DNA from 3 places in the Pseudomonas sp. B21-054 genome. Region 1 is predicted to be linked to each of the others. Evidence: predicted binding sites of a transcription regulator. Region 1 holds the regulator's gene; each other region holds the start of a gene.

Region 1 (10,406 bases):
GCTGAGAGCGAGAGTGGCCAGGACAAGACAGAAGACCCCACGGAGAAGCGCAAGAAGGAGTCCCGGGAAAAGGGTGAGATCGCCCGTTCCAAGGAACTCAATACGCTGGCGGTAATGCTGGCCGGGGCGGGCGGGTTGCTGATTTATGGTGGCGGCTTGGCCTTGGACCTGCTGGAGATCATGCGGCTGAACTTCTCTCTGCCCCGCGAGGTGCTGCTCACTCCGGGCACTATGGGGCAGTATCTGCTGCACTCGGGCAAAATTGCGATTCTAGCGGTGCAGCCGGTACTGATCTTCTTGCTGTTCGCCGCCATTATTGGTCCGATTTCCCTGGGCGGCTGGTTGTTTGCCGCCGGTAGCCTGGCTCCCAAGTTCAGTCGGATGAATCCGGCCGCTGGCCTCAAGCGTATGTTTTCTACCACGGCGCTGATGGAGCTGCTCAAGGCTTTTGGGAAATTTCTGCTGGTCCTGTTCGTTGCATTGACCGTGTTGCAGTCCGACATCGACGACCTGCTGCGCATCGCCCATGAGCCGCTGGAACAAGCCATTATCCACAGCGTGCAGTTGGTAGGTTGGAGCACGTTGTGGATGGCCTGCGGCCTGATCCTGATCGCCGCCATCGATGTGCCGATCCAGCTGTATCAGAGCAAGCAGAAGCTGATGATGACCAAGCAGGAAATACGCGACGAGTATAAGGATCAGGAGGGTAAGCCGGAGGTCAAGCAGCGGATTCGCCAGTTGCAGCGTGAGGTGTCCCAGCGGCGGATGATGGCGGCGATTCCCGACGCCGATGTGGTCATTACCAACCCGACCCACTATGCCGTGGCGCTCAAGTATGACCCCGACAAAGGCAGCGCCCCGGTATTGCTGGCCAAGGGCAGTGACTTCCTGGCGTTGAAAATCCGTGAAATCGCGGTGGCCAATGAAGTGATGCTGCTCGAATCCCCGGCCCTGGCGCGGTCGATTTACTACTCCACTGAGCTTGACCAGGAAATCCCCGGAGGCCTGTACCTGGCCGTGGCCCAGGTGCTGGCCTACGTCTACCAGATCCGCCAACACCGCGCGGGCAAGGGCAAGCGCCCCGAGCCGCTCAAGGACTTGCCGATCCCACCGGATTTGCGGCGGGATTCTTGAGGTCGGCTAATCCGTAGGATTATTGCGCTTGGCGTGCAAATTCTATGCACCTGTTAGTTCTGACAGTAGACGGTCGTTCTCCCCGACCCTCTAATGACTTCGAGGCATCTCCAGCCTTCCTTCTCGTGGTGCTTCTGCCAGCGAGAGAGGCAATTGCGGAGTCAAACTATCGAGGGCGTGAGCATGGCAGCGGGCGAATACAAAAAACTTGAAGGCATGAAGTTGGAGTTCGTTTCGGGAATGCTCGAGGCAAATGGCGGTGAACGAGCCATCCGCTGTTCGTTTACGTTCGACATGACGCTCGATTTCACGCGCTTCGTGAAAATGGCGAATGGGTATATCCCGGGGTATCTGGAGCATGACATCAATGCCATTCGGCCCGAGTTGGATGGGTTGGCCTATCACATCTCCTACAATTATTTCGCTGACGCGGCCGGCAATATTGGCGGTAACGAAGCGTTGTTCCGTGTCTTTGGTCATCCCGACTATTACCTGAACGATTGGTCAAGTGGCGGGCTGGAAAAGCGCTATGGCAAACCCGCTTTCCAGATCATCGACGGGCGGTTGCGGATAAACGCACGCACTGATTTTCGATGGGAAGATCCCAAGCAATTGATCGAAATCGCCGATCTGCCAATCATTCAGTTTCAATGGGCACTCAACCTGATGGAAGGCCATTGGTCTTCGCCTGAGAGGCCGTCGTCTGATATCAAGGCACCGTCCACCGTGGCGGTGCTTATGTATGCCAATGAGGACCTTATTGAAGCCGAGGGTCTCCAGATGTTCAGGGGCACCCGCTACCTGAGAGGCCGGGCGTTGGATTTTGGCCCTATTAAACCGGAACAGATTCTGACGGCGCAGTGATCGAGTGAATACGTCGGGGCCACAATGACGGTGTTGGACGTCGTTGCGGTCGCAGGTCTTTCCCCTCGCGACAAAAGTTGGAAGGCTTCTTGCAATACCCCGTCTGCGCCCGTCCGGGGCGTCAAAAGTTTGCTTCACAGGCACGGGGAATATTGGTGGATCGCTCTCAGTTACTCAGCACCGCGCGCAGCAACGTAGCAGATCTCAGCCGGGGCAATCTGGGTGTGCCGATCTTGCTGCTGGTCATGCTCGCCATGATGATGCTGCCGGTGCCGCCGTTCCTGCTGGACGTGTTCTTCACGTTCAACATCGCCCTGTCGATCGTGGTGCTTCTGGTATGCGTCTACGCCTTGCGGCCGCTGGATTTCGCGGTGTTCCCGACCATTCTGCTGGTGGCGACATTGATGCGCCTGGCGCTGAACGTGGCATCGACCCGGGTGGTCATGCTCCATGGCCAGGAAGGTCACGCCGCCGCTGGTAAGGTGATCCAGGCCTTCGGCGAGGTGGTGATCGGCGGTAACTACGTGGTTGGTATCGTGGTCTTCGCCATTTTGATGATCATCAACTTCGTCGTGGTGACCAAGGGCGCCGGGCGAATCTCCGAGGTGAGCGCGCGGTTCACCCTCGATGCGATGCCCGGCAAGCAAATGGCGATCGACGCGGACCTCAACGCCGGCCTGATCGACCAGGGCCAGGCCAAGCTGCGCCGTCTGGAAGTGGCCCAGGAAGCCGAGTTCTACGGTTCCATGGACGGCGCCAGCAAGTTCGTACGCGGTGACGCCATCGCCGGCCTGCTGATTTTGTTCATCAACCTGATCGGCGGCATGGCCGTCGGTATCTTCCAACACAACATGACTTTCGGCGACGCCGGCAAGGTTTACGCCTTGCTGACCATCGGTGACGGTTTGGTGGCGCAATTGCCATCACTGTTGTTATCCACAGCCGCCGCGATCATGGTGACCCGCGCTTCGGGGTCCGAAGACATGGGCAAGCAGATCGGCCGGCAGATGTTCGCCTCGCCCAAGGCCCTGGCGGTTGCCGCCGGCCTGATGGCGGTGATGGGCCTGGTGCCTGGCATGCCACACTTTTCCTTCTTGAGCATGGCGGCCCTGGCGGCGGGTGGCGCCTACCTGTTCTGGAAGAAGCAGAACGTGCAGAAGGTCCAGGCCCTGCAAGAGGTCAAGCGCCAGCAGGAACTGCTGCCATCGCCAGCCCGCGCCATGGAAACCAAGGAGCTGGGCTGGGACGACGTGACGCCCATCGACATGATCGGCCTGGAAGTCGGTTACCGCCTGATTCCATTGGTCGACCGCAACCAGGGCGGTCAATTGCTGGCGCGGATCAAGGGCGTGCGCAAGAAATTGTCCCAGGACTTGGGCTTCCTGATGCCCACCGTGCATATCCGCGACAACCTCGACCTGGCGCCGAGCGCCTACCGCTTGACGCTGATGGGCGTGATCTTGGCCGAAGCCGAGATCTACCCGGATCGCGAGCTGGCGATCAACCCGGGGCAGGTCTACGGCTCGCTCAACGGCATCACCGCCAAGGATCCGGCTTTTGGCCTGGAAGCGGTGTGGATCGAAATCAGCCAGCGGGCCCAGGCTCAGTCCCTCGGCTACACCGTGGTGGACGCCAGCACCGTCGTGGCGACCCACTTGAACCAGATTCTGTACAAGCACTCCAGCGAGCTGATCGGCCACGAAGAAGTCCAGCAACTCCTGCAAGTACTGGCCAAAGGCTCGCCAAAGCTGGCGGAAGAGCTGGTGCCGGGCGTGGTGTCGTTGTCACAATTGCTCAAGGTGTTGCAGGCGCTGTTGGCCGAACAGGTGCCTGTTCGCGACATTCGCAGCATTGCCGAGGCCATCGCCAACAACGCGTCCAAGAGTCAAGATACCGCCGCCCTGGTGGCTGCGGTTCGGGTCGGCGTATCCCGCGCAATCGTCCAAAGCATTGTAGGCACTGAGTCTGAGCTGCCTGTGATCACTCTGGAGCCAAGGTTGGAACAGATATTGCTCAATAGTCTTCAGAAGGCAGGACAAGGCTCGGAAGAGGGTGTTCTGCTGGAGCCAAGCATGGCTGAGAAGCTGCAGCGTTCGCTGATCGATGCAGCCCAGCGGCAGGAGATGCAAGGCCAACCGGTGATCCTGCTGGTGGCCGGCCCGATTCGCGCGATGCTCTCGCGATTCGGTCGCCTCGCGGTCCCGGGGTTGCATGTGCTGGCGTACCAGGAAATACCGGACAACAAGCAAGTGACCATCGTTGCGACAGTAGGGCCCAACGGCTGAGGTAGTGGTTTATGCAAGTGAAGCGTTTTTTCGCCGCCGATATGCGTCAGGCCATGAAGCTGGTTCGTGACGAGCTGGGCGCTGAAGCCGCCATTATTGGCAATCGCCGGATCGCTGGCGGTGTCGAGCTGACGGCGGCCCTGGATTACAAATTGTCGGCGCTGGCCCCGCGCGTTCCAAACATGGAACTCGAGGATGAGCTGCGCAAGACCCAATCGCGTATCGCCAGCGCCCAGGCCGAATTGAGCCTGCGCAGCAGCGAAGGCCAGGCCAGCGCGGGCACCAATCGTCAATTGTTCGCCGGTCAGCCGCTGACGGCCGGCCTGCCGTTGACCGCCGCCGAGCCGCTGATCGAGCAGGCCCAGGTCGAGCCACGTCGTCCGGCACCGGCTCCGGCCGCGCCAGGCGCGGGTATCGACCCGCGTGCCTTGGACTCGATGCGCTTTGAACTCAACAGCCTGCGTGAACTGATGGAAGTCCAGCTTGGCTCCCTGGCCTGGAACCAGCTGCAAGGCAGCCGTCCAGCCCAGGCCAACCTGTGGCGTCGCCTGCAACGCATTGGCCTGTCCGGCCCGTTGTCCCGGGACCTGCTGGCGCTGATCAACGGTATCGAAGAACCTCGCCAGGCCTGGCGCATGTTGCTGGCGCACCTGGCGCGGATGATTGCTACACCGGAAGTCGAACCGCTGGAAGAGGGTGGAGTGATTGCGATGGTCGGCCCTGCCGGCATGGGCAAGACCACCACCCTGGCCAAGCTCGCCGCCCGTTATGTACTCAAGTACGGTGCCCAGAGCATTGCCCTGGTGAGCATGGACAGTTTCCGCATCGGCGCTCAGGAACAACTCAAGACCTTGGGCCGGATCCTCAATGTGTCGGTGACCCATGTGGATCCGGGCCAGTCCCTGGCCCAGGCACTGGAACCACTGCTGCGCAAACGCGTCGTGCTGATCGATACCGCCGGCCTGCAAGCCAGCGATCCGGCCCTGCGCATGCAGCTCGAAAGCCTGGCCGGGCGCGGCATTCGGTCAAAAAATTATCTCGTGTTGGCAACCACCAGCCAAAAGCAGGTTCTAACCGCCGCGTACCACAGCTACAAACGCTGCGGGCTAGCCGGCTGCATCCTGACTAAGCTGGACGAAACGGCAAGCCTGGGCGAGGTGTTGAGCCTGGCGATCGGTCATGAACTACCGGTGGCCTATCTGACCGACGGACCGCGGATCCCGGATGATTTGCATCTGCCGCGCCGTCATCAACTGGTCAGTCGTGCCGTGAGTGTGCAAATGCAGGAAGAACCCAGCGAGGAAGCCATGGCTGACATGTTCGCTGACATCTACCACAGCCCGACCAAACAGGTCGGCTGAGGTAATCATGAATATTTTTTGTACCTACATCGATGGTCTGCCATGCATTGTTCCGAATGGGAACGCGCAGCCAGTAATGTGGCCTCCGTCTAAGTAAGACAAGGTAAAGAACGAACATGGGCAGCATGCATCCCGTACAGGTGATCGCGGTGACCGGCGGCAAAGGTGGCGTCGGGAAGACTAACGTGTCAGTGAACTTGTCCCTGGCTCTGGCAGAGCTTGGCCGACGGGTCATGCTGCTGGACGCCGACCTGGGCCTGGCGAACGTCGATGTGCTGCTGGGGCTCACCCCCAAGCGCACGCTGGCGGACGTCATCGAAGGTCGCTGCGAACTGCGCGACGTGCTGCTGCAGGGGCCAGGCGGTATTCGCATCGTGCCGGCGGCCTCTGGCACCCAGAGCATGGTTCATCTGACCCCGGCCCAGCACGCGGGCCTGATCCAGGCCTTCAGCGACATCGGTGACAACCTCGATGTGCTGGTGATCGACACCGCAGCCGGTATCGGTGACTCGGTCGTCAGTTTCGTCCGCGCCGCCCAGGAAGTACTGCTGGTGGTCTGCGACGAACCGACGTCCATCACCGACGCCTACGCCCTGATCAAGTTATTGAACCGTGACTACGGCATGAACCGCTTCCGCGTCCTGGCCAACATGGCCCAGAGCCCGCAGGAAGGGCGCAACCTGTTCGCCAAGTTGACCAAGGTCACCGATCGCTTCCTGGACGTCGCCCTACAATACGTCGGCGCCGTGCCGTACGACGAAAGCGTACGCAAGGCCGTCCAGAAGCAACGTGCCGTTTATGAAGCTTTTCCCCGTTCCAAATGCGCGCTGGCGTTCAAGGCGATCGCCCAGAAGGTCGACACCTGGCCACTGCCGGCCAACCCTCGCGGGCATCTGGAATTTTTCGTCGAGCGTCTTGTGCAACAAACAGCAGGGCCCGTGCTATGACTGCCAGCGGTTACAACCATCTCTACAAAAAATCGGCACGGGACGCCCAATACGAACTGATTGAGCGTTATGCGCCACTGGTCAAGCGTATCGCCTATCACTTGTTGGCGCGGTTGCCGGCCAGTGTCCAGGTCGAGGACTTGATCCAGGCGGGCATGATCGGCCTGCTCGAAGTATCGAATAAATACGATGCGAGCAAGGGCGCCAGTTTCGAGACGTATGCCGGTATTCGCATCCGTGGGGCGATGCTCGATGAAGTCCGCAAGGGCGATTGGGCACCGCGTTCGGTGCACCGTAATACCCGTATGGTCAGTGACGCGATTCGCGCTATTGAAGCTAAAACCGGGCGTGACGCTAAAGATCACGAGGTTGCGGCCGAACTCCAGTTGAGTCTCGATGATTATTACGGGATTTTGAACGATACCTTGGGCAGCCGCCTGTTCAGTTTCGACGACCTGTTGCAGGACGGCGAACACGAAGGGCTGCACGAGGACAATGCGAGTGCTCACATGGAGCCGTCGCGTGACCTGGAAGATGAGCGTTTCCAGAGCGCGCTGGCGGATGCGATTGCCAATTTGCCGGAGCGTGAGCGACTGGTCTTGGCGTTGTACTACGACGAAGAGCTGAATCTCAAGGAAATCGGTGAGGTCCTGGGGGTCAGCGAATCGCGGGTCAGCCAGTTACACAGCCAGTGCGCGGCCCGTTTGCGGGGGCGTTTGGGGGAGTGGCGAGCGCGCTGACTGCAGTGTGGGGACACTGCGAACGAGGTTGGTCTGGCAAGCACTGCGCCAGTCTCCATTCGCGGGGCTCCAGACCGTTGTCGAGTGTTGTGCCGGATTGATTGAAATGGCGCGTTCAGGTGCTGGACGCGTTTAAGACTGCTTGGAGGTCGAATTGGACAAGAACATGAAAATCCTCATCGTTGATGACTTCTCAACGATGCGGCGGATCATAAAAAACCTGTTGCGTGACCTTGGGTTCACCAACACGGTCGAGGCCGACGATGGCACCACTGCCATTCCGGTCCTCAACAGCGGGAGCATCGACTTTCTGGTGACTGACTGGAACATGCCCGGCATGACCGGTATCGACTTGCTGCGCCATGTGCGCGCCGACGAAAAACTCAAGCACCTTCCCGTGCTGATGGTGACTGCCGAAGCCAAGCGCGAGCAGATCATCGAAGCGGCTCAGGCCGGTGTAAACGGCTATGTGGTCAAACCCTTCACGGCCCAGGCGTTGAAAGAGAAGATCGAGAAAATCTTCGAACGCATCGGTTAACCGCGCCACGGGGGAGCTATGGATAACGAATCTTCAATGGGCGATTTTGAATCGACCCTGAAAAAACATGCCCGCGAACTGGTCGACAGCCTTGAAAAAGGTCGTTTTGGCGATGCGGTTCAAATGATCCATGAGCTCAACCAGACCCGTGACCGGGGTCTGTATCAGGAAGTGGGCAAGCTCACGCGTGAATTGCACAGCGCCATTGTCAATTTCCAGATCGACCCGAACATGCCCCAGGCCGAGGAAGTCTCGCAGATCACCGACGCCACCGAGCGTCTGGGTTATGTGGTCAAGCTGACCGAGGCCGCAGCGAACCGCACCATGGACCTGGTGGAAAGCGCAACGCCGCTGGTCAATGGCCTGAGCGAGGAAGCCCAGGCCTTGAGCACCGACTGGGGTCGGTTCATGCGGCGCGAAGTCGGCGCTGAGGAGTTTCGGGACCTGGCCCGGCGGGTCGACGGTTTCCTGACGCGTAGCAGCGCCGATAGCCGCGCGGTGGCAAGCAATCTCAACGACATTCTGCTGGCTCAGGACTATCAAGACCTGACCGGTCAGGTGATCAAGCGCGTGACCCAATTGGTCACCGAAGTCGAAAGTAATCTGCTCAAACTGGTGTTGATGGCCAGCCAGGTCGACCGCTTTGCAGGCATCGAACACGACCGTGAAGCGATCCTTGCTGAAAAAGATCCACAAAAACATCTCTCTCAGGGTGAAGGTCCGCAGATTCATGCCGATAAAAGAGAAGACGTTATGTCCGGTCAGGACGATGTGGACGATTTGCTGTCCAGCCTTGGATTCTGAGTTTTAGCCCTGTTTTAGGAGCAGCCATTAATGAGCTTCGGCGCCGATGAAGAGATCCTTCAGGATTTCCTGGTTGAGGCCGGCGAGATTCTAGAGCAACTGTCTGAACAACTGGTCGAGCTGGAAAGCCGACCGGATGATGCGGACTTGCTCAATGCAATTTTTCGCGGTTTCCACACTGTAAAAGGAGGCGCCGGCTTCCTCCAGCTCAATGAGCTGGTGGAGTGCTGCCACATTGCCGAGAACGTGTTTGACATCCTGCGCAAGGGTGAACGCCGCGTTGATTCGGAACTGATGGACGTGGTGCTTGAAGCGCTGGATGCGGTCAATAGCATGTTCAGCGAAGTGCGTGAGCGCTCGCCGATCACCGCGGCCACGCCTGAGTTGCTCGCTGCGCTGGCACGCCTGGCGGAGCCGCAATCGGCGGACGAACCCGCTCCGGCTGTCGAGGCCGCCGTTGAAGAACCGGTCGCCGAGGAATCGGGCGACATCACCGATAACGAATTTGAACAGTTGCTGGACTCGCTGAACGCCGTCAAGGCCCAGGCCGAGGCCCCGACAGCGTCGGTAGCCCCTGCTGCGCCCGCCAATGTGACTGCTGCCGCCAGTGATGAAATCACCGACGACGAGTTCGAGTCGTTGCTCGACCAGCTCCATGGCAAAGGCCAGTTCGCTCCCGATGCAGCCGTCCCAGCGGCGGCCCCGGCCGCCCCGAAAGCGGCGGGCGACAACTCCGACATCACCGACGACGAATTCGAAGCCTTGCTCGATCAGTTGCACGGCAAGGGCACGTTTGCCGTTGACGCGCTGGATTCGGCGATTGCTTCCGCGCCGAAACCGGCCAAGCCTACCGCCGCCGCGGCTGGCAGTGACCTGATCAGCGACCACGAATTCGAATCGCTGCTCGACGAACTGCATGGCAAAGGCAAGTTCACTGAAGTCGGTACGGCTGCCGCAGCGCCTGCTGGCGCGGCTGCCGCGCCGACGGCCAAGGCTGCTGCGCCCAAACCCGCTGCCAAGGCTCCTGAGCCCAAGGCCGAGACACCCAAGACCGAAACGTCCAAGCCTGCTCCGGCCGCTGCCCCTGCAGCCGCCCGGGCTCCGGCGGCTCCACCCGCGGAAAAACCCGCCAGCGAAGCCGAGACCACCGTTCGGGTCGACACTGCGCGCCTGGACGAGATCATGAACATGGTCGGCGAACTGGTGCTGGTGCGTAACCGTCTGGTGCGCCTGGGCCTCAACAGCCAGGACGAAGCGATGTCCAAGGCTGTGTCGAACCTCGACGTGGTCACGGCCGATCTGCAGACGGCGGTCATGAAGACCCGGATGCAGCCGATCAAGAAAGTCTTCGGGCGCTTCCCGCGCCTGGTTCGTGACCTGGCTCGCCAGCTCAAGAAAGAAATCAACCTGGAACTGGTGGGCGAAGAAACCGACCTGGACAAGAACCTTGTCGAGGCCCTGGCCGACCCGCTGGTCCACTTGGTGCGCAACGCGGTCGACCACGGCATCGAGTCGCCGGAAGAACGCGAAGCGTCGGGCAAGGTGCGTAGCGGCAAGGTGATACTGGCCGCCGAGCAGGAAGGCGACCACATCCTGCTGTCGATCTCCGACGACGGCAAAGGCATGGACCCGAACGTACTGCGTTCCATCGCGGTGAAACGCGGTGTGATGGACAAGGATGCCGCCGACCGCCTGAGCGACACCGAGTGCTACAACCTGATCTTCGCGCCGGG
Region 2 (10,406 bases), 2.1 Mb from region 1:
GCGCGGGCCAGTTGGCCGATCTCATCGTGGCTCGACACGTTCAGGCGCACGCTCAGGTCGCCGGCGCCCAACGCTTCGGCCTGACGCACCAGGTCACCCAACGGTGCCAGCTTGCTGCGCAGCAGCCACATGGCCGCGCCAACCGCCAGCAACATGGCCAACAGGCTGCCAATGGCCAGTTGCGTACCGACGCTCCAGGTCACGGCGCGAATTTCGGTTTTCGGCATGCTCGCCACCACCGCCCACGGCCCGCCCTCGAACGGCACGGCAACACTGTAGAAATCTTCGGCGGTGTCACTCCAGAACGCACCCTTACCCGGCGTCTTGACCAAGCCATTGATGGTCGTGACCGCCTGGTCCAGCGCTTGCACGCCCGCCGGCGGCACCAGCCATTTGTTTTGTTCGTCCAGCAAGGCCAGCGAACCGGTCTGGCCGATGCGGAAGCGCTTGAGGTTCTCGAACTGCGCGTTCTGCGCGTCGGTGTAATCGAATCCCACGTACAACACGGCAATGATCTTGCCGCTGCTGTCGCGTACGGGCGTGTACTGCGACATGTAGAAACGCCCGAAAAGCAGGGCCCGACCGATGTAGCTCTGCCCGCTGATCACCGGGCCGTAGGCTGGCCCGGTACGGTCGAGCACGGTACCGATGGCCCGCGTACCGTCCTGTTTACTGACTGAGGTACTGACACGAATGAAATCATCGCCGCTGCGCACGAATAGCGTGGCAACCCCGGCGGTCATCGCCTTGAAGTCATCGACTTCCTTGAAATTGTTGTTCAACACTTCGCCACCCAGGCTCAAGCCAGGGGTCTGTACACCCGCCACGGTTACCGGCTGGTCCGGATGCACGCTCAGGCCCGCGCTGAAGCGCTTTTCGAACAAACCTGCCAATCGCTGAGTGCTCTCGCGCAAGGTGCTGTGGAACGTATTGAGCTGGTCGGCCATCAGGCGCGCTTCGCTGGCCAGGTGTTCTTCACGGGTCGAGAGGTTGGCGGAATCCAGCGAACGCAAGGCAAAGACGGTACTGCCGGAGATCACGACCGCCAGTATCACGGCAAGGGCAAGGCCTAGCTGTGAGGCGATTCGGGCACGGGGTTGAGACATGACGACTCCTGGCCGAGAGACCGGATCATCCTGATCACGTCGCACGCTCGGCATTTTATTCAAGGATAAGGTGTGTTTAGCCCTTTCTGAACGAGGGTTCCATGTTCACGGATTCGGCAGCGATGGCGAATACTTGAGCGGTTTGGAAGGAATACTGCCAAGTGGCTAGCACGGACACTGCAACGTTTCAGCCTAGACGTTCCACGGCGGGTAATTGCATGGCCTTCACTTCTCCTTGGAGAAAATCACTGAGCCGGCGCAGACGTTCACCGCCGGGCCGGGTTTTCGGCCAGACGAGGTAATAGTGCTCACCACTGGCTACGGCGGTCGGCCACGGCAAGCTCAAGCGCCCCTGGGCGACATCCTCGGCCACCATCAGCAGGTCACCCATGGAGACGCCGTAACCCCGCGCCGCCGCGATCATGCCCAGCTCCAGTGTATCGAACACCTGCCCGCCCTTGAGCGAGACCTTGTCCGACAACCCCATGCGTTGCAACCAGTTGCGCCAGTCCCGGCGATCCGGCGTGGGGTGCAGCAGTTCGGCGCTGGCCAACCGCGCCACATCCCAGGGCTGATCGTTCAACAGGTTCGGCGCGCCCACCGGGATCAGTTCCTCGGGAAACAACAAACTGGCCTCCCAGTCCGCGGGAAAATGCCCGTTGCCCAGCAGCACAGCGCAATCGAAGGGTTCGGTGTTGAAGTCGACTGCATCGATGTCCATCCAGGCGCTGGTCAGTTGCACCTCGTTGCCGGGTTGCAGATGCCGGAACCGACTCAGTCGCGCCAGCAGCCAGCGCATGGTCAGGGTCGAGGGCGCTTTCATGCGCAGGATATCGTCCTCACCATGCAAGGTATGACAGGCCCGCTCCAGGGCCATGAATCCTTCACGCACGCCCGGCAGCAGCAACCGCGCCGCTTCGGTCAACTGCAGATTGCGGCCACTGCGCTGAAACAACCGACAGGCAAAGTGCTCTTCCAGCGTACGAATATGCCGGCTGACCGCACTTTGCGTAATCGACAGTTCTTCAGCGGCCCGGGTAAACGAGCTGTATCGCGCCGCCGCTTCAAAGGCTCGCAACGCATAAAGAGGAGGGAGACGACGAGACATTGGCAAGCTCCTATAGCCTTTGACGAACCCTACCAGAAAGTTCTTTAGTATGAGTTTTAATCATGCCAGCGATCTTTTTTATCCTTTTGTGCAAACGGCCACAAGCGCCGAGAATCATCGCTTTACTGCCTAGTCTGGACATGGAGTGTGATGATCATGCGGCATCCGGTGCGTACCGAACTCTGGGCCATCCTGCGGCTGGCGGGGCCGTTGATTGCCTCGCAGTTGGCACACATGCTGATGGTGCTCACTGACACCGTGATGATGGCGCGCCTGAGCCCCGAAGCCCTGGCCGGCGGCGGGCTCGGGGCGGCCACCTATTCGTTCGTGTCGATTTTCTGCATCGGCGTGATCGCAGCGGTAGGCACGCTGGTGGCGATCCGTCAGGGCGCCGGCGACGTCGAAGGGGCCACTCGACTGACCCAGGCCGGATTGTGGCTGGCGTGGCTGATGGCGTTGATGGCCGGGCTGCTGTTGTGGAACCTCAAGCCTGTGCTGCTGCTGTTTGGCCAGACCGAAACCAACGTGCTGTCCGCCGGCCAGTTCCTCCTGGCGCTGCCGTTCGCCCTGCCCGGCTATTTGAGCTTCATGGCCCTGCGCGGCTTCACCAGCGCCATCGGCCGGGCCACGCCAGTGATGGTGATCAGCCTCGGCGGCACCGTGGCCAACTTTCTGCTCAACTACGCACTCATCACCGGCCTGTTCGGCCTGCCGAAACTCGGCTTGATGGGTATTGGCCTGGTCACCGCCATCGTCGCCAACTGCATGGCCCTGGCACTGGCCTGGCATATTCATCGGCATCCGGCCTACCGGGCCTATCCGCTGCTTGAAGGGTTGTCGCGGCCGAATCGCCAATACCTCAAGGAACTGTGGCGCCTGGGCCTGCCGATTGGCGGCACCTACGCGGTGGAGGTCGGGCTGTTCGCGTTCGCCGCGCTGTGCATAGGCACCATGGGCAGCACGCCACTGGCGGCACACCAGATCGCCCTGCAAATCGTCTCGGTGGCGTTCATGGTTCCAGCGGGGATGTCGTATGCAATCACCATGCGCATCGGCCAGCACTACGGCGCCGGGCAACTGCTGATGGCGCGGCTGGCCGGGCGGGTCGGTATTGGTTTTGGTGCGGCGGTGATGCTGGCGTTCGCCATGGTCTTCTGGTTGTTGCCCAACCAACTGATCGGCTTGTTCCTGGACCACAACGACCCGGCCTTCCGTCCGGTGATCGACTTGGCCGTAAGCCTGTTGGCCGTGGCCGCGTGGTTCGAACTCTTCGATGGCGCGCAAACCATCGCGATGGGTTGCATTCGCGGGCTCAAGGATGCCAAGACCACCTTCCTGGTCGGCCTGGGGTGCTATTGGCTGATCGGTGCACCGGCGGCATGGTGGATGGCCTTCCACTTCAACTGGGGGTCGACCGGCGTCTGGTGGGGCTTGGCCCTGGGGCTGGCCTGCGCGGCGGTGAGCCTGACGGCGGCGTTTGAATGGAAAATGAAACGGATGATTCGCAGTGAGCCTGGGCTGCGGCGTTTCGAGAGCATTCAAGCCGAGTGAGGCCCCTGTGGGAGCGAGCTTGCTCGCGATAGCGGTGTATCCATTACAGTTGGGGTGGCTGACACGCCGTCATCGCAAGCTCGCTCCCACAAGGTTTGGTGTCAGACCACGACTTCCTGCGTCGATTGGTTGCCATCAAACGTCAGGTATTCAACCAATTCAGGCAGTGGCAACGGTTTGCTGATCAAGAAGCCCTGCACCTGATCGCAACCAAAACCGCGCAGCAGGTCCAGTTGCTCCTGGGTTTCCACACCTTCGGCCACCACCTCCAGGTTGAGGTTGTGAGCGAGGTTGATCATGGCATGCACCAATTTGCGGTTTTCTTCCCGTTGCTCCATGCCGCCGACGAAGCTCTTGTCGATCTTGAGCAGGGCGATGGGCAGGCTGTTGAGGTGCACGAACGAGGAGAACCCGGTGCCGAAGTCGTCCAGGGAGAAACGCACCCCCAGGCGGCCCAAGGCATCCATGGTCTGCTTGACCAGTTCGCTGCGGCGCATGACCGCGGTTTCGGTGAGTTCGAATTCCAGCCACTGGGCCTCGACGCCCCGTTCGGCAATCAGCCGGCTCAGGGTCGGCAGCAACTGGCTGTCCTGGAACTGCCGGAACGACAGGTTGACCGCCATGTGCAAGGGCGCCAGCCCCCGTTCACGCAGGGCCTGCATGTCGCGCAGGGCCCGGGAAATCACCCAGTAGCCCAGCGGTACGATCAGGCCACTCTGCTCGGCCAGCGGCACGAATTCACTCGGTGGCAGCAGCCCGCGTTCGCCGTGGCGCCAGCGCACCAGGGCTTCGAGGCCGACGATGTTGCCGTCCTCGAGGTTCAGCCGAGGCTGATAATGCAGCTCCAACTCGTCGCGACGCAGCGCCCGGCGCAGTTCGCTTTCCAGGTCGGCGAGGCTGCGGGCATTGCGGTTGATGCGCTCATTGAAGATATGAAAAGTGCAGCCTTGAGTGCTCTTGGCCTGCTGCATGGCGATGTGGGCGTGCCACATCAAGGGGTCCGCGCCGGCCTGGGCGCGGGCGTGAGCGATGCCCAGGCTGCAACCGATCAGCAGGCTTTCGCCGTCCACCCAGTAAGGTTCAGCCATGGCTTCGGTGATGCGCTCGGCCATCCACTCGGCCCGCTGCGGGGCACGGCGGGTGTCGATCAGCAAGGCGAATTCGTCGCTGCCCAGCCGCGCCAGTTGGTCGCCGGCCTCGAGTGCCCCCTTGAGCCGCGACACCACTTGCAAGATCAAGCGGTCACCGGCCTGGTGACCCAGGGCATCGTTGGCGTGGCGGAAGTTGTCCAGGTCGAGGTGACCGAGTGCCAGGCCGCGACCTTCGTTTTCAGCCAGGCGCGCCGCCAGCAAAGTCTGGAAACCCTGGCGATTGGCGATGCCGGTCAGCGGGTCCTGTTCGGCGAGGCGCTGCAGGGTGTTTTCCAGCACGCCACGCTCACGCACATGCCGCAGGCAACGGCGCAGGGTGGCTCTATCGAGTACATCGCGCACCAGCCAGTCACTGACGCCATCGGGTGCAGTCGCGGGTTCATGCTCAAGCAGCAGGACCGTCGGCAAGCGGCAGCGGCCGGGCGCCGGCTGCAACGCCGCAATGGTCAGCAATACCGCGTTACGGTTGTCTTCGAACAGGCTGCTGACCGAGTCCCAGTTTGGGGCACTGATCAGCACGACCGACGGCCCCATGGGCACCAGGCACTCGCGCAATATCACTGACCACTCAGGCGTTTCGGCCAGTAATAGCAAACGCAAGGGTTCGACAGGCGTAGACAAGCTGACTCCCTAGACTCTGCAAGGTGGTAGGCGCTGGGCATTATGACCTGCCGATCAGCAATGACCAATGGAAACGGTTCTCAAACACCTGCTTTCGGCGGTTTTTTCCATGCGAAGTCGACGTTAAACGCCAGTCCGCCCGACATCCTGCGTGAAAGTAGCAAAAGCGGCAAATGACAATGATGTGATGGGTCACAAGTCGGACAGGGCAGCACAATTCTCAGAGCCTGTTAAAATGCCGGCCCATTTCGCAAACGACTCCCTGACTCTGTCATGTCCCGACTCAATCCCCGGCAGCAAGAAGCCGTGAACTATGTCGGCGGCCCTCTTTTGGTGCTCGCCGGTGCAGGCTCCGGCAAGACCAGCGTGATCACCCGCAAGATCGCGCACCTGATCCAGAATTGCGGCATCCGCGCCCAGTACATCGTCGCCATGACCTTTACCAACAAAGCCGCCCGGGAAATGAAGGAGCGGGTCGGCGGCCTGCTGCGCGCCGGTGAAGGTCGCGGCCTGACGGTCTGCACCTTCCACAACCTGGGCCTGAACATCATCCGCAAGGAACATGCGCGGCTGGGCTACAAGCCGGGCTTCTCGATTTTCGACGAGACCGACGTCAAGGCCTTGATGACCGACATCATGCAGAAGGAGTACTCGGGCGACGACGGCGTGGACGAGATCAAGAACATGATCGGTTCGTGGAAAAACGACCTGATCCTGCCCGCCGAAGCCCTGGAAAACGCCCGCAACCCCAAGGAACAAACCGCCGCCATCGTCTACACCCACTACCAGCGCACCCTCAAGGCGTTCAACGCGGTGGATTTCGACGACCTGATCCTGCTGCCGGTCAAGCTGTTCCAGGACCACGCCGACATTCTCGAAAAATGGCAGAACAAGGTCCGCTACCTGCTGGTGGACGAATACCAGGACACCAACGCCAGCCAGTATCTGCTGGTGAAGCTGCTGATCGGCAAACGCAACCAGTTCACCGTGGTGGGCGACGATGACCAGTCGATCTACGCCTGGCGCGGCGCGCGGCCGGAAAACCTGATGCTGCTCAAGGACGACTATCCGTCGCTCAAAGTGGTGATGCTGGAGCAGAACTACCGCTCCACCAGCCGCATCCTGCGCTGCGCCAACGTGCTGATTTCCAACAACCCCCACGAGTTCGAAAAGCAGCTGTGGAGCGAGATGGGTCACGGCGACGAAATCCGCGTGATCCGTTGCCGCAACGAAGACGCCGAAGCCGAGCGCGTGGCCATGGAAATCCTCAGCCTGCACCTGCGCACCGACCGGCCGTACAGCGACTTTGCGATCCTGTACCGCGGCAACTACCAGGCCAAGCTGATCGAACTGAAATTGCAGCATCACCAGATCCCCTATCGCCTGTCAGGGGGCAACAGCTTTTTCGGCCGCCAGGAAGTGAAGGACCTGATGGCCTACTTCCGCCTGATCGTGAACCCGGACGACGACAACGCCTTCCTGCGGGTGATCAACGTCCCGCGCCGGGAAATCGGTTCGACCACCCTGGAAAAACTCGGTAACTACGCCACCGAGCGCAAGATCTCGATGTACGCCGCCACCGACGAAATCGGCCTGGGCGAGCACCTGGACAGCCGCTTCACCGATCGCCTGGCGCGCTTCAAGCGTTTCATGGACAAGGTCCGTGAACAGTGCGCCGGCGAAGATCCGATCTCGGCGTTGCGCAGCATGGTCATGGACATCGACTACGAGAACTGGCTGCGCACCAACAGTTCCAGCGACAAGGCCGCCGATTACCGCATGGGCAACGTCTGGTTCCTGATCGAGGCGTTGAAAAACACCCTGGAAAAGGACGAAGACGGCGAGATGACCGTCGAGGACGCCATCGGCAAACTCGTGCTGCGGGACATGCTTGAACGCCAGCAGGAAGAGGAAGACGGCGCCGAAGGCGTGCAGATGATGACGCTGCACGCCTCCAAGGGCCTGGAATTCCCTTACGTGTTCATCATGGGCATGGAAGAGGAAATCCTGCCGCACCGCTCCAGCATCGAGGCCGACACCATCGAAGAGGAGCGACGCCTGGCCTACGTCGGTATTACCCGCGCACGTCAGACACTGGCCTTCACCTTCGCCGCCAAGCGCAAGCAATACGGCGAAGTGATCGACTGCGCCCCGAGTCGCTTTCTCGATGAGCTGCCGCCGGACGACCTGGCCTGGGAAGGCAACGACGACACACCGACGGAAGTCAAAGTCGTCCGGGGAAACAGCGCCCTGGCTGACATACGCGCGATGTTAAAGCGCTAGAATCGACTACTTTTTTCACCGACTTCAGGCGCTGAAGGCGTCATTAGAGGAGGCTTCATGGAAGCCCTGCACCAGAAAATCCGCGAGCAAGGCATCGTGCTTTCCGACCAGGTTCTGAAAGTCGACGCATTTCTCAACCACCAGATCGACCCGCAGTTGATGAAGCTGATCGGCGACGAATTCGCCGCGCTGTTCAAGGATTCGGGCATTACCAAGATCGTCACCATCGAGGCTTCGGGCATTGCCCCGGCGATCATGACCGGCCTGATCCTTGGCGTACCGGTGATTTTCGCCCGCAAGCAACAGTCCCTGACCCTGACGGAAAACCTGCTGTCGGCGACTGTGTATTCGTTCACCAAGAAGACCGAAAGCACCGTGGCCATCAGCCCGCGCCACCTGACCAGCAGCGATCGGGTGCTGATCATTGATGACTTCCTGGCCAACGGCAAGGCGTCCCAGGCGCTGATCTCGATCATCAAGCAGGCCGGTGCCACTGTCGCCGGGCTGGGGATCGTGATCGAGAAGTCGTTCCAGGGTGGTCGCGCCGAACTGGATGCCCAGGGCTATCGCGTTGAATCCTTGGCCCGGGTGAAGTCGCTGGCGGGTGGGGTCGTGACCTTCATCGACTAACCCAGTGCCCCTGTGGGAGCGAGCTTGCTCGCGATAGCGGTGTATCTGTTACATAAAATGTGTCTGACAGGCCGCTATCGCGAGCAAGCTCGCTCCCACAGGGGTTTTAGGTTGTTCGCGATAGCGCAGTGGCCTTGAGGCCGGCCAACAACAGCCGCTGAAACAACTCCTCCTTCAACCCTTCAGGGTTGGTCAGCTGCATCCGCTCCAAATGCCCGGCATATTCCCAGGGTTCCGGAGCATCGAGGGCGGCTTTGCCCAGTTCCAGGATCTCGGTGAGCTTGAACTTGCTCTTGAGCCAGTTCAGCGCCCGCAACAGGTCTCGCTCTAAGTCGTCAAAATCGCAGCCCAGCGGGTACTCCGGAAACAGGTTCGGATGCCGCGCCTGGATCGCCTGCAAACGCTCCGAGGTGTTGTCGGCGAAGCGCGGATCGAGGCGAAAATCCTTCGGCAACTTACCGGCTTTTTGCGCCTGCTCGATCAGCCCGGGCTGGAAGCGTGAGTCGCTGATGTTCAGCAACGCCTCGATCACCGCGGCGTCGGTCTTGCCTCGCAGATCAGCGATGCCGTACTCGGTCACCACGATGTCGCGCAGGTGCCGGGGAATCGTGCAGTGCCCGTACTCCCAGACGATGTTCGAGCTGATATCGCCGCCCGCCTCACGCCAACTGCGCAAGAGCAGAATCGAGCGCCCGCCTTCCAGCGCATGGCCCTGGGCGACGAAGTTGTACTGTCCGCCCACGCCGCTGAGGACTCGCCCATCTTCCAACTGGTCAGCCACGCCGGCCCCCAACAGGGTCATGGTGAAGACCGTGTTGATGAAGCGGGCATCGAGTCGCTGCAAGCGCTTGAGTGGTTCCTGGCCGTACAGTTCGTTGATGTAACTGATACGGGTCATGTTGAATTCGAGGCGCCGGCTCTGTGGTAGCTCGCGCAGGCGCTCGTAAAAGCTGCGCGGGCCGAGGAAAAACCCACCGTGTACGCAGATGCCGTCGGGTTGCGCCGCCTCGTCGAGGGTTCCGGCGTTGGCCTGCTCCTGGGTCGGAACATCGGGGTAGACCTTGCGTCGGATGATCCCGGCGTCCGCCAGCACCAACAGGCCGTTGACGAACATCTCACTGCAGCCGTAAAGCCCCTTGGCAAACGGCTCGACCCCGCCTTCGCGCTCGATCAATTGTGCCCACTGACTGAGATTCAGGTCGGCCAGCAAGGCCTGGTAGCCGGCGTTATCGGCCTGGCGCGCCAGCAGCGCCGCCGTCAACGCGTCGCCCATGGCGCCGATGCCGATCTGCAGCGTCCCACCGTCGCGCACCAGGGTGCTGGCGTGCAGGCCGATCAGATGATCCTGGAACCCCACCGGCATGTTCGGTGTGGAAAACAATGTGTGGCTGTCCTTCTCATCGATCAACAGGTCGAAACCGTCGATGCCGATCTCCGCGTCCCCCGGCATATAGGGCAAATCGCTGTGAACCTGGCCCACCATCAGGATGGTCTCCCCGGCTGCGCGCCGCTTGGCGATCATCGGCAACAGGTCGAGGGTGATGTCCGGGTTGCAGCTCAGGCTCAGGCGATCTGGATGTTCGGGGTCACTCGCCACCAGTTGCGCCACCAGGTTCAAGCCGGCGGCGTTGATGTCCCGGGCGGCGTGGCTGTAGTTGCTGCTGACATAGCTCTGCTGGGCCGAGGCGCTGTGCAGCAGGCTGCCGGGCTGCATGAAGAACTGTTCGACCCGGATGTTGGCCGGCAGGCTGTCCTGATGCAGGTCAGCGAGGTAATCCAGTTCGGGGTAGTCGCCGAAGACGCGCTCGACGAAGGGCTCGAGAAAGCGCTTCTGCAAACCATCGCCCAGCTTCGGCCGGCCCAGGCTCAAGGCCGTGTAAATGGTCAGTTGGCGTTCAGGCAATTGTGCGATACGCCGGTACAACGCGTTGGCGAACAGGTTGGGCTTGCCCAGCC
Region 3 (10,406 bases), 1.6 Mb from region 1:
AATTGAGCGGGCTGGAAACCTTGCGTCATTTCGCCCGGCTCAAAGGCGCGGCGCCGGAACAGGTCGAGCGTTTGCTGGAGGAGGTGGGGCTGACGGACGCCGCCCGGCGCCGGGTGCGCACCTACTCAAAGGGCATGCGCCAACGGCTCGGCTTGGCCCAGGCCCTGCTGGGCCGGCCGCGTTTGTTGCTGCTGGATGAGCCGACCGTGGGCCTGGACCCCATCGCCACCCAGGACCTCTATCAACTGCTCGACCGCCTACGTTGGCAGGGCACCAGCATCATTCTCTGCTCCCACGTCCTGCCAGGCGTCGAGGCGCACATCAACCGCGCCGCGATCCTGACCCAGGGCCGCCTATTGGCCTTGGGCAGCCTGGCTCGGCTGCGCGAGGACGCGGGGTTGCCGACCCTGATCCGCGCCTCGGGGCTGACCCGTTCCGCGCAGCTGCTGCAACGCTGGCGCAGCGACGGGCATGTCACCCAGGGTTGGGGCGCCGCAGGTTTGCAGGTGTCCGCACCGGACGGCAGCAAGCTCGTTTTGTTGCGCCAGTTGCTGGCGCAAGACACCCCCACGGACGTGGAGATCAAGCCGCCGTCCCTGGAGGACCTGTACCGGCATTACATGGTCCGCGCGGCGGCCGAGGAGGCCAGCCAATGAACCCGATCTGGAACATGGCCCGCAAAGAGTTCAGCGACGGCCTGCGCAACCGTTGGCTGTTGGCGATCAGCCTGTTGTTCGCGGTGCTGGCCATCGGCATCGCCTGGCTTGGTGCGGCGGCGTCCGGTCAACTGGGGTTTACCTCGGTACCGGCGACGGTGGCGAGCTTGGCCAGCCTGGCAACGTTCCTGATGCCCTTGATCGCCTTGCTGCTGGCTTACGACGCGATTGTTGGCGAGGACGAAAGCGGCACCTTGCTGCTGTTGTTGACCTATCCGTTGAGTCGCGGCCAGTTGCTGTTGGGCAAGTTCGTCGGTCACGGCTTGATCCTGACGTTGGCGACGGTGATTGGTTTTGGTTGCGCGATGTTTGCCATCGGCCTGCTGGTGGACGATGTCGAACTGAGCCTGCTGCTCTGGGCCTTCGGTCGCTTCATGTTGTCCACCACCTTGCTCGGCTGGGGCTTTCTCGGGCTGGCCTATGTGCTGAGTGCTCTTTCGGCGGAAAAATCCACCGCCGCCGGGCTGGCGCTGGGCGTGTGGTTTTTCTTCGTGCTGGTGTTCGACCTGGTGTTGCTGGCGCTGCTGGTGCTCAGCGAGGGCCGGTTCAGCCCGGACTTGTTGCCGTGGTTGCTGCTGTTCAATCCCACTGATGTGTATCGCCTGATCAATTTGTCGGGGTTCGACTCCGCATCCAATGGTGCCGCAGTGCTGACGCTGGGCAGCGACCTACCGGTGTCGGGGCCTTGGCTGTGGGTGTGCCTGGGGCTATGGGTGGCATTGCCGTTGTGGCTGGCTTATCGGTTGTTCAATCGCCGTTGCCCGTGATTTCTGATCTTGATAAAGGAGCATGTAACGATGAACAAGCTGTACTTCAAGGCGAGCCGACTCTTGGCCGGGGTGTTGGTGTGCCTGGCACTGGTGGCGTGTGACAAGGCCACCTCGCCACCGGCCGTTGAAGCATCACTGGCGTTTCACCCCAGCGATGAGTGCCACGTATGTGGCATGGTCATCAACGACTTTCCCGGGCCCAAGGGCGCTGCGGTGGGGGCCGGTGACGTCAAGAAGTTCTGTTCGCCGGCGGAAATGCTGGGCTGGTGGTTGCAGCCGGAAAACCATCGGGCTGACGTGAAGCTGTACGTCCATGACATGGGGCGCAGTCAGTGGAGTACGCCCGATGATGCTCACCTGATCGATGCCAGGACCGCCTATTTTGTGATCGGCTCCGGGCTCAAGGGGGCCATGGGCGTTGTATTGGCCTCGTTTTCCGATCCCCAGGCGGCGGAAAAACTTGCCAGGGACACTGGGGGGCGGGTCCTGCGCCTGGAAGAGATTGATCAGAAGGTGCTGGGGCAGGCGACGGCCATGTCGCCGATGAGTCATTGAAGCGTTGGGGGCATGTCCCGTATCTGTGTAGCTGAACCACCGCTATCGCGAGCAAGCTCGCTCCCACATTGCGCAACTTGCGCTACAGCCACCGCGGAGTCGTAAAGAACGAAGCCATTTCCGAACGAGCCAACGCCGAGCCGAAGTAGGGGCCTTGCACATGGTCGCAGGCCACGCTACGCAGTTGGCTGAATTGTCGGGCGTTCTCGATGCCTTCGGCGGTGACCATGAGCCCGACGCTGCGGCTCAGCCGGATCATCGCCAGGACGCCTTCCTGGTCATGCTCCAAGCCCAGTTGGGCCAAGATATTGCGGTCGAAACGGATCCCGTCGAACGGCTGGTTCAATACCTCGCGAAGGGAGGCAATACTGGTGCCGAACTTGTCGATGTTGATCCGCACGCCGAGACCTTTCAGGGCATGAAGGGTACTGGCAACGCTCTTATGGTCGGCCAACAGAACCCCTTCGGCCACTTCCAGGGTCAGCCGATGAGGCTCCAAACCGCTTGCCTCAAGGGCCGTTTGCACTTGGTTGAACAGAAAACTACTGCTGAACCACTTGGGCGAAACCGCGATGGACACGCTGACGGCAGTCGGCCAGGTCGCCGCTTCTTCACAGACGTTGATCAACATCCAGTCCCCCAGCCCTTCCAACTGGCCCGACGCTTCGGCGACCGGGATGAAGTCGGACCCACCCAGTTCGCCTTTCTCGGGATGATGCCAAAAGGTCTGGGCTTCAAAACCATGCAGTTGTTCGGCGCTGACGTTGAAACGTGGCAAGTAACGCAATTCCAATTGATCCTCATGCATCGCCTGGCGCAATTGTTGTTCGTATCGTCGACGGTCGCGGGCCACATTGCCCATGGCCTCCACATACACGCGCCAGGTGTTGCGGCCCCCCGCCTTGGCCGCATACAAGGCGATGTCGGCGTGGCGCAACAGTTCATCGGCGTGTTCGACCCCAGGTTGCGCCCAGGCAACGCCGATGCTGACGCCCAGGTACAGCGTATTGCCGTCCAGGTGCATGGGGCGCTGCATGCAATCGATCAAGCGCTCACAGAGTTGATCGAGGTCGTGCGCATCGCCAGGGTCGGGCATGACGATGACAAACTCGTCGCCGCCCAGACGGGCCACCAGGTCGGTGCCACGCACGTTTTGCTGAAGAATATGCGCCACTTCCCTGAGCACCTTGTCCCCCACGGCATGACCCAGGGAGTCGTTGACCGGCTTGAAGCGGTCCATGTCCAGGTTCAATACCGCCAGCGATGTGCCGCCAGATCGATCCAGATGCTCGCGCAAGCAATCGAACAAGCGGTTTCGGTTGGCCAACCCGGTCAGTGGGTCGTGCAGGGAAAGATGTTTGATCTGGGCCAGCGCCCGCAGCTCGTCGGTGATATCGGTAGCGGTGCCGCGAAACCCCAAGGTGCCGGCCTCGATGGCTCGTACCGACAGCTTGCAGGTGCGTATGCGTTGGTTACGCGCGGTGTATTCGCATAACAGCGGAGCGGATGAGGCGCTATCGGCCCCACCGAGCAACCATTGGGCAATCGAAATCGACCCGCCGTGAGGGTGCAGCAGTCGGTGAAGGGGTTTGCCCAGCCACTCCGTAGGGCTGAACCCGGTCACTTGTTCGAAACGGTCGGACAGGTAGGTCAGCGTTCCGGTGGAATCGATTTCCCACAGCCAGTCGGACGACACTTCGGCAATGTCTCGGAAACGTTCTTCACTGCGTTCCAACGCCCTGCGGTGAGCCAGAAGACTGGTGTATTGGCCTTCCTGGGCACGGAGCATCGCCAGCGCATGGCGCAACACCGCCAGTGCCAGGATCCCGAGGAAGAGCAGCGCCAGGACCAACAGGGGCAGCAATACCTTGCGCAGGTCCTGGCCGGGGGTTGGCGGCCTCCAGGCCAGCGCTTCCTGGGCCTGATCGTCAAGCGCCAGCTCGGCCATCCCGACCTGGGCCGTGGTGCTGGAAACATGGGCATCCGGCAGGGCAAAGTCCCGCGCCAGGTTTTGCAGGGTTGTGTCATCGAGCACTTTCACGAACAACAGCAGACTGGGAGGACCCGGAATCTCAGGCACGCTGGTGTCCGTGCCGGTCGTGATGGCGGAAGCAGCGACGAACGCCGGCATGCCCTCGTGGTGCAGCAGCTCCACGACGACTTCATCACGCTTCTCTGGCGTGCTGGCTTTCTTGCCCAGCGCTCGCAGGTTGCCGGCCAGCCAGGTGTCGGCATCGACCTCGCTCATCTGGCCATCGATCACCGAATAGACGGTTTTACCTGTCGGGGATATGACAAACACGGCCTGGTAACCGTAAAGGCTGAAAACGCTACTGCCGACATTTTCCTGCTCGTAGGCCCAGTCTTTATCGACCACCACATGAAGGTGCCGGTAGGCGTCGCTCCACTTGGAATAGTCGCTCAGGTCCCGCGCGATACCGGTGCGGATACCGTCAATGGCCCGCTGGGCAAAAAACAGGCTCTGTTCACGAGCGCGCTGGTCCTGGGCCCCGGTGATGTTGAGCAACACCGCGATAGCCAGGGCGGACATGACAAACAGCAGGAACATGATGGCTGGGAACGTGCGACGGGTGAAACTGCGGGTTGGCGAGCCCGGAGGGAAAACGGAGGAGTTGTGGCCAGCATCTTCAGTCATAAATAAGTCGTCAGCTAAAAAGCGATATCACCCGCACATCCTCTATATCGGCTGTCAGGCTGATTAACTTAGTCATGTTCGATAATGGTGCGCGGGGTAGTGACGATCAACAGCACCGAAAAAGCGGCAAGCGCCGCCAAGGCCATGTCTTTTTGCGAGTCCCACGGGGTCCTGCTGCGCGCCAACAAAGGCCTTGGCGGTGTCTACGGCCAGGTAGGCACCGCCCAGCCATTGGATGATTTCGTAGATGGCCGATGACGACAGGATCAGGTTCCAGGTCAGAAAATACCCGCTGAACCCTTTGGCCGGCACGATCCGCAGCAGCGCTTTGGCTCATAAGATCTAGGCTTTTGGTACGCAGGATCCTGGTTTCGCAAATAATGCATCCACGCTCAACTTCCCCGGCCCCTGCAACAGCAACGGCATCAACGCCACCAGATAAATCAACGGCAGCTTGAAGTTGCCATGGCCCTTATTGGTAATCGCATAGCCTTGGGCCAGTTCGCTCAAGGTTGACCAATCCGCCGGCCAGTGCACGGCGGCGGTGGCGACCAGGGTGACGACGATCAGCACGAGCGCCGAAACGCGTGTGCCCAGGCCGATCAGCAGGGCGATGGCGCAGATCAGCTCTGCCCACATCGACAGTTCCCAGTTCCAGCTGGCCGGCACGTGGTTGAAGGGGAAGGGGAAGGCGGACTGGATCTCGGCGAACCAGTTTTCGCCCTGCCATTTTTCCAGGCCGGATTCAAAAAACTCCCAGGCCAGGAACAGCCGCAGGCCTAGTGGCGCGAGCCACGCTCCGGCACGGTCGAGATTGAGGGGCAGCGCTTTCAGGGCGTTCGAGGGGAGGGTAGGCATGATGAGTCTCCTTGGCTGTCGAAACCCAGCCGCGATACCGGCCGGGAGCACAGGAGTCTTTCAAGCAGGTGTAAGCGAGGTGTGTCTGGAATACCGGCACGTGAAAGTCTGTGTAAGCGTGCCGGTGGCAGATACATTGCCATACAACGTTCAGACCGGCTGGAGCATCACTCGGCCAACAACACCGCCGCGTCGAACCCCACCCGCAGGTTGCCCCAATGGCGGCCGCCGAAGAAGAACGGTACGTCGATCTCGGTCATGATCTCCCCGGTATCGCGCAGGTAGGTCTGGAGCAGGAAGCGCTGGACATTGCCGGCTGCGCGCAGGCCGATCGGGTCGGCGAAGATGCGTTTGTTGCGGCACACCGGCAGGTCGACGGCTTGATCACCGGTGGGTGGCTTGGAGACCCAACTGTTGTTCACCGGGCAATAGCCCTTGCTGTCGACAATGAACGAAACCTTGCCCCCCGGCGTACTGCGGGTGAGCTTGTCGCATTCTTCCTGGCACGCCTGGGCAAAGCGTTCGGTGTAGCTGGTCATGTACTGCTTGGGATCGGTGCCGGGGACCAGTTGGTAACTCTGGTCGAACAGGTTCAGGCCTTCCCTTTGCAGCGCCTCCAGGCGTACCTGGAGAACGTCGCGGCACTGGCTGGCGCGGGTGATGGCGGCATCCAGCTTACCGTGGCCGAGCACGAACCGACCCAACAGAGCCTGGACCTTTTCGGCAACGCCGGACAGGTCCCGGGTGGCCGTCGCCGAATGCTGCATGCGCTGGTCGATCAACTGGCTGTCGGCGTGGATCTGGGTGACCCGCTCGTTGATGCCCGTGTTGCTGTCGGCGAACTGCTGGATATGGGTGGCGATGTCCGCCAGCTTGCCATTGGTGGATTCGAAATCGCCGATCATGCTTTCGAAATGGCCGGAGGCGCGTTCCACCACTTTCTGGGTTTCCCGGGCGCTGTGGCTGATCTGGGTGGTCTGTTCGTGGGTCGAACCGACTTCCTCTAGCATGGCGTCGATGTTGCGCGAAATGTCGTCGGTGGCCCGGCTGACGTTCTGGGCCAGGGTCCGCACTTCATCGGCCACCACCGCGAAACCCCGGCCGCTTTCGCCGGCCCGGGCGGCTTCGATGGCAGCGTTGAGTGCCAGCAGGTTGGTTTGGGCAGAGATCTGCTGGATCAATCCGACGATGGACTTGATGCTGGAGGAGCGTTGGTTCAAGGCCCCTACGAGCGTGGCGAACTCATTGAGGCTGTTGGAGATTTCGCTGATATTGCCGGTCACTTCCAGCAGCTCGGCATAGGAGTCGCGGGCCATGCTCAGGTTCTGGGCGGTGGTGCTGGAAATGCCTTGGGTCTGGCGCGAAACTTCTTCGATGCGGCCTACGGCGGTGTTGCTCTGGTCCATCACTTCCTTGGCGAAGCGCGCCTGGTGGGTGGCGCTGTCGCTGGAATCGCTGATGTTCTTCAGCGAGCGGGCCGACTCCACGGCGATGTGCACGGTCAATGCCTGGACATTACTGATGATCTCCCGCTGTTTGGCCAGGAAGCGGTTGCAGGTGCCGGCTAGTACACGAATTTCGTCGTGGGTCACCAGGGGAAGGTCTTTGGACAAGTCGCCTTCACCGTTGGCGATCTCTTCCAGGGCCTTGGTCATGGCGGTGACGGGGCGCACGATGAGGTGGCGGAAATACCAGACCATGAAACTGATCATGCCCAGCGTCAGGAGCGTGCCAAAGAGCAGGGCGTGGGTAAGGCTGTCGAGCCGGCCTTCGATCTGGCCCAGCAACCCTGCATCCAGTTGTGCGTTGCGCAACTGCAAGACAATGTCTGCGCGTGCACTGAGGGCGACCCAGTACAACAGCCCGCTGACCACGACCAACAGGAAAAGGCTCGACAGCTTTTTGGTGAGCGTATCGAAAAATTGCATTTCGATAGACTCGTACAAGGCCTTTAACGTCTGCATGCCGCTGCTCCTGGGCAAAAAATTGGCTCAATGGAATACATTCGACCGCTGGCGCCAAAGCTTTAGCGCGCTGAGGCGATTTGATATCACTTGCGTGATGTTAGCTGGGTTTGGTGTACCGGGATCCTGTGTGAGCGAGCTTGCTCGCGAAGGCTTAGTGTCAGGTTAATCCGGTATCACTGACACACCGCTTTCGCAAGCAAGCCCGCTCCCACAAAGGTTTGGGGTGATCATCAATTGATACAAAAGATTTACTGGGAATTATTCTCAAAGTATATTCGCTCTCATTAACGTCCCCCTCCCTATGAGTGCCGCGTCTTGAATCGTTCCACCCCCCTCGCTAATCGCAACGTCTTCATCAAGTGTGTATTGCCGACATTGTCCTGCTGCTTCATCGCAAGCCCCGTGTGGGCCCAGGACACACTTGAACTGCCGGCTACGGACATCCAGGGCAGTCGCATCATTCAGGACGAGGGCTACACGGCGTCGCAAGCCAGCACGGCGAGCAAAAGCGACGTACCGATCAAGGAAGAAGCGCAATCGATCAATGTCGTGACCCAGCAGACCCTGGACGATTACCAGGTGCGCTCGCTGGCCGACGCGATGAAGTTCGTCAGCGGTGTGAGCCAGGGCAATACCCTGGGGGGCTCGCGGGACTCGCTGGTCAAGCGCGGCTTTGGCACCAACGACGACGGCTCGATCCTGCGCGATGGCGTGCGTTCGAACCTGGGCCATAACTTCAGCGCCACCACCGAACGGGTCGAAGTGCTCAAGGGGCCGGCCTCGATGCTGTACGGCGCTCTGGAACCCGGCGGCCTGGTCAACGTCATCAGCAAGAAACCCGAGTACATCCAAAGCACCACGTTGAGCGGTTCAGCCTACAGCGAAGGCGGCGGCACCATGGGCCTGGATACCACCGGGCCGCTGGGCGATACCGGCCTGGCTTATCGGCTGATTGCCGAGCGTGGGCATGAAGATTACTGGCGCAACTACGGGGTCAACGAGAGCACGCTGGTGGCGCCGTCCTTGGCTTGGACCGGCGAGCGCGCCTCGTTGAACCTGAGCTATGAGTACAACGAATACTCCAATCCGTTTGATCGCGGTACGGTGTTCCGCAATGGGCATCCGGCGGACATCGACTACGACAAGCGCCTCGACGAGCCGTGGGCCAAGAGCGTGGGGATTCGCGAAACGGCCACGGCGCGGTTTGAGTATGCGCTGAGTGACGCCTGGAAGACCCGGGTGACTTATGGGTGGAACAATGACCGCTACAGTCTTTCGATTGCGCAGCCCAACTCATTGACGGGTAACACACTGCGCCGGGCGGCCAACGGTGCTCATTACGATGATGAAACCCGTTATGCCAGCTGGGATTTCATGGGTAAGCAGGAGCTGTTCGGCCAGCGGCATGATCTGTTGATCGGTGTCGATAACCAGGTCTCCGACCAATATCGCGGGAAAACTTATCGCAATGCGGTTCGCGGTAGTTTCGATATCACTTCACCGGTTTATGGCAACCTTCCGGAGCCCAGCGTGGTTAGCGCTGCCCAAAGCGATCTGCGCAATGAACTCATCTCCAGCTCCATCTACCTGAAGGATAACTGGCACCTCGACGACCGCTGGATCCTGGTCTTCGGTGGTCGCTACCAGCATTACGATCAGTACAGCGATCAGGGACTGGGCAGCAGTTACAAGCTCAACCGTGATGACAACGGTGACGCCTTCGTGCCGTTCCTCGGTCTGGTCTACAAAGCCACCGAGACCCTGTCGCTGTATGGTAATTACAGCCGTTCGTTCAAGCCGAACGATACTGTGGATGATGCCGGCAAAACCTTTGATCCGGAGGAGGGCCGCAGCTATGAGGTCGGCGCCAAGTACGACCCGCTGCCAGGCTTGAACATCAACCTCGCGCTGTTCGACATCGTGAAGAAAAACGTCGTGACGTCCTCCACCGTCAATGGCGTGACACTGGCTGAGGCAGCTGGCAAGGCCGGCTCCCAAGGCCTGGAACTCGACATCACCGGTCGCCTGGCTGAGCGCTGGGACTTGATCGGCACCTACGCCTATACCCATACAGAAGTACTTGATGATCCTACGGACGAAGGGCATCGCCTGGCCGATGCGCCGAAGCACACCGCCAGCCTGTACCTGACTCACCATCTGAACGTGCCTGCCGAATTCGGTGCCTGGCACGCCGGAGCCGGTGCCCGTTACGTCGGCGAGCGCGCCGCCAACAAGGCCAACGATTTCTGGCTCAGCAGCTACACCGTCGCCGACGCCTTCCTGCGCTGGGAGTCGCCGGTACTTGGCCACAAGACCTCGCTGCAACTGAACGTAGATAACCTGTTCGACAAGCAGTACTACCCGTCGTCCACCGGCAGCCAGCTGCAAGTCAACGTTGGCGAGCCGCGTACTGCCCGCTTGAGTGCCAGTGTCACGTTCTGAGGACATCTCAATGATGCTGGCTTGGACCGATGAGCTTGATCCAAGCGTTGTCCAGAAGATGGCTTCCCGCAGACATCAGGCTCATGCACCAAGCAGTGAGTAAAAATTTCCCCCTTTCAGGGCGTTGAATCCCTGTCACCTGCCTTTTTGCACCTATTCGACCCGTTCCAGGGTTCGCTGGAGAAGGCTGAAATAAACGTTTCAGCCTTCTTGCGGTGTTTTGTCGTATAAATGAAAACAAATTTCGCTTTTAAACAACTTCGCGATGGTTTTTCTAGCGCAGTCTTGAGGCATCGCGCTTAGGCACAGCCTTTGCTACACCTCAACAACGAAACCCACCGAACCGCTGGATTCAGTAGGAGTGACCACGCAGATTTAATCAGGGGGCGCACGTCATCCAGACGCAAAGGCCAGATCAGAGACCACTGCTATCGAGGTGCAC

Evidence for each region. The regulator FliA, encoded in region 1, starts transcription of late flagellar genes. The targets are predictions, from matches to a motif close to CTAAAGTTTNNNNNNNNNNNGCCGNTAA.
Region 2: a site for FliA is predicted at 1,217-1,244, ahead of LOY70_RS28905 (methyl-accepting chemotaxis protein). Genes of this name have one in related genera too.
Region 3: a site for FliA is predicted at 7,558-7,585, ahead of LOY70_RS15515 (methyl-accepting chemotaxis protein). Genes of this name have one in related genera too.

What each region holds. Positions count from the first base shown of each region.
Region 1 covers NZ_CP087204.1:1,862,765-1,873,170, forward strand. The annotation lists gene flhB (flagellar biosynthesis protein FlhB) at 1-1,134, shown strand, start outside; gene LOY70_RS08280 (hypothetical protein) at 1,318-1,998, shown strand; gene flhA (flagellar biosynthesis protein FlhA) at 2,154-4,283, shown strand; gene flhF (flagellar biosynthesis protein FlhF) at 4,295-5,644, shown strand; gene fleN (flagellar synthesis regulator FleN) at 5,761-6,591, shown strand; gene fliA (RNA polymerase sigma factor FliA) at 6,588-7,331, shown strand; gene LOY70_RS08305 (chemotaxis response regulator CheY) at 7,498-7,869, shown strand; gene LOY70_RS08310 (protein phosphatase CheZ) at 7,888-8,673, shown strand; gene LOY70_RS08315 (chemotaxis protein CheA) at 8,704-10,406, shown strand, end outside.
Region 2 covers NZ_CP087204.1:6,613,024-6,623,429, forward strand. The annotation lists gene LOY70_RS28905 (methyl-accepting chemotaxis protein) at 1-1,106, opposite strand, end outside; gene LOY70_RS28910 (LysR substrate-binding domain-containing protein) at 1,294-2,214, opposite strand; gene LOY70_RS28915 (NorM family multidrug efflux MATE transporter) at 2,365-3,765, shown strand; gene LOY70_RS28920 (putative bifunctional diguanylate cyclase/phosphodiesterase) at 3,867-5,537, opposite strand; gene rep (DNA helicase Rep) at 5,811-7,820, shown strand; gene LOY70_RS28930 (xanthine phosphoribosyltransferase) at 7,878-8,450, shown strand; gene LOY70_RS28935 (acetyl-CoA hydrolase/transferase C-terminal domain-containing protein) at 8,557-10,406, opposite strand, start outside.
Region 3 covers NZ_CP087204.1:3,463,446-3,473,851, reverse strand. The annotation lists gene LOY70_RS15545 (ABC transporter ATP-binding protein) at 1-656, shown strand, start outside; gene LOY70_RS15540 (ABC transporter permease) at 653-1,483, shown strand; gene LOY70_RS15535 (nitrous oxide reductase accessory protein NosL) at 1,514-2,041, shown strand; gene LOY70_RS15530 (EAL domain-containing protein) at 2,124-4,697, opposite strand; gene LOY70_RS15525 (DUF2238 domain-containing protein) at 4,770-5,009, opposite strand; gene LOY70_RS15520 (DoxX family protein) at 5,040-5,555, opposite strand; gene LOY70_RS15515 (methyl-accepting chemotaxis protein) at 5,723-7,519, opposite strand; gene LOY70_RS15510 (TonB-dependent siderophore receptor) at 7,838-9,964, shown strand.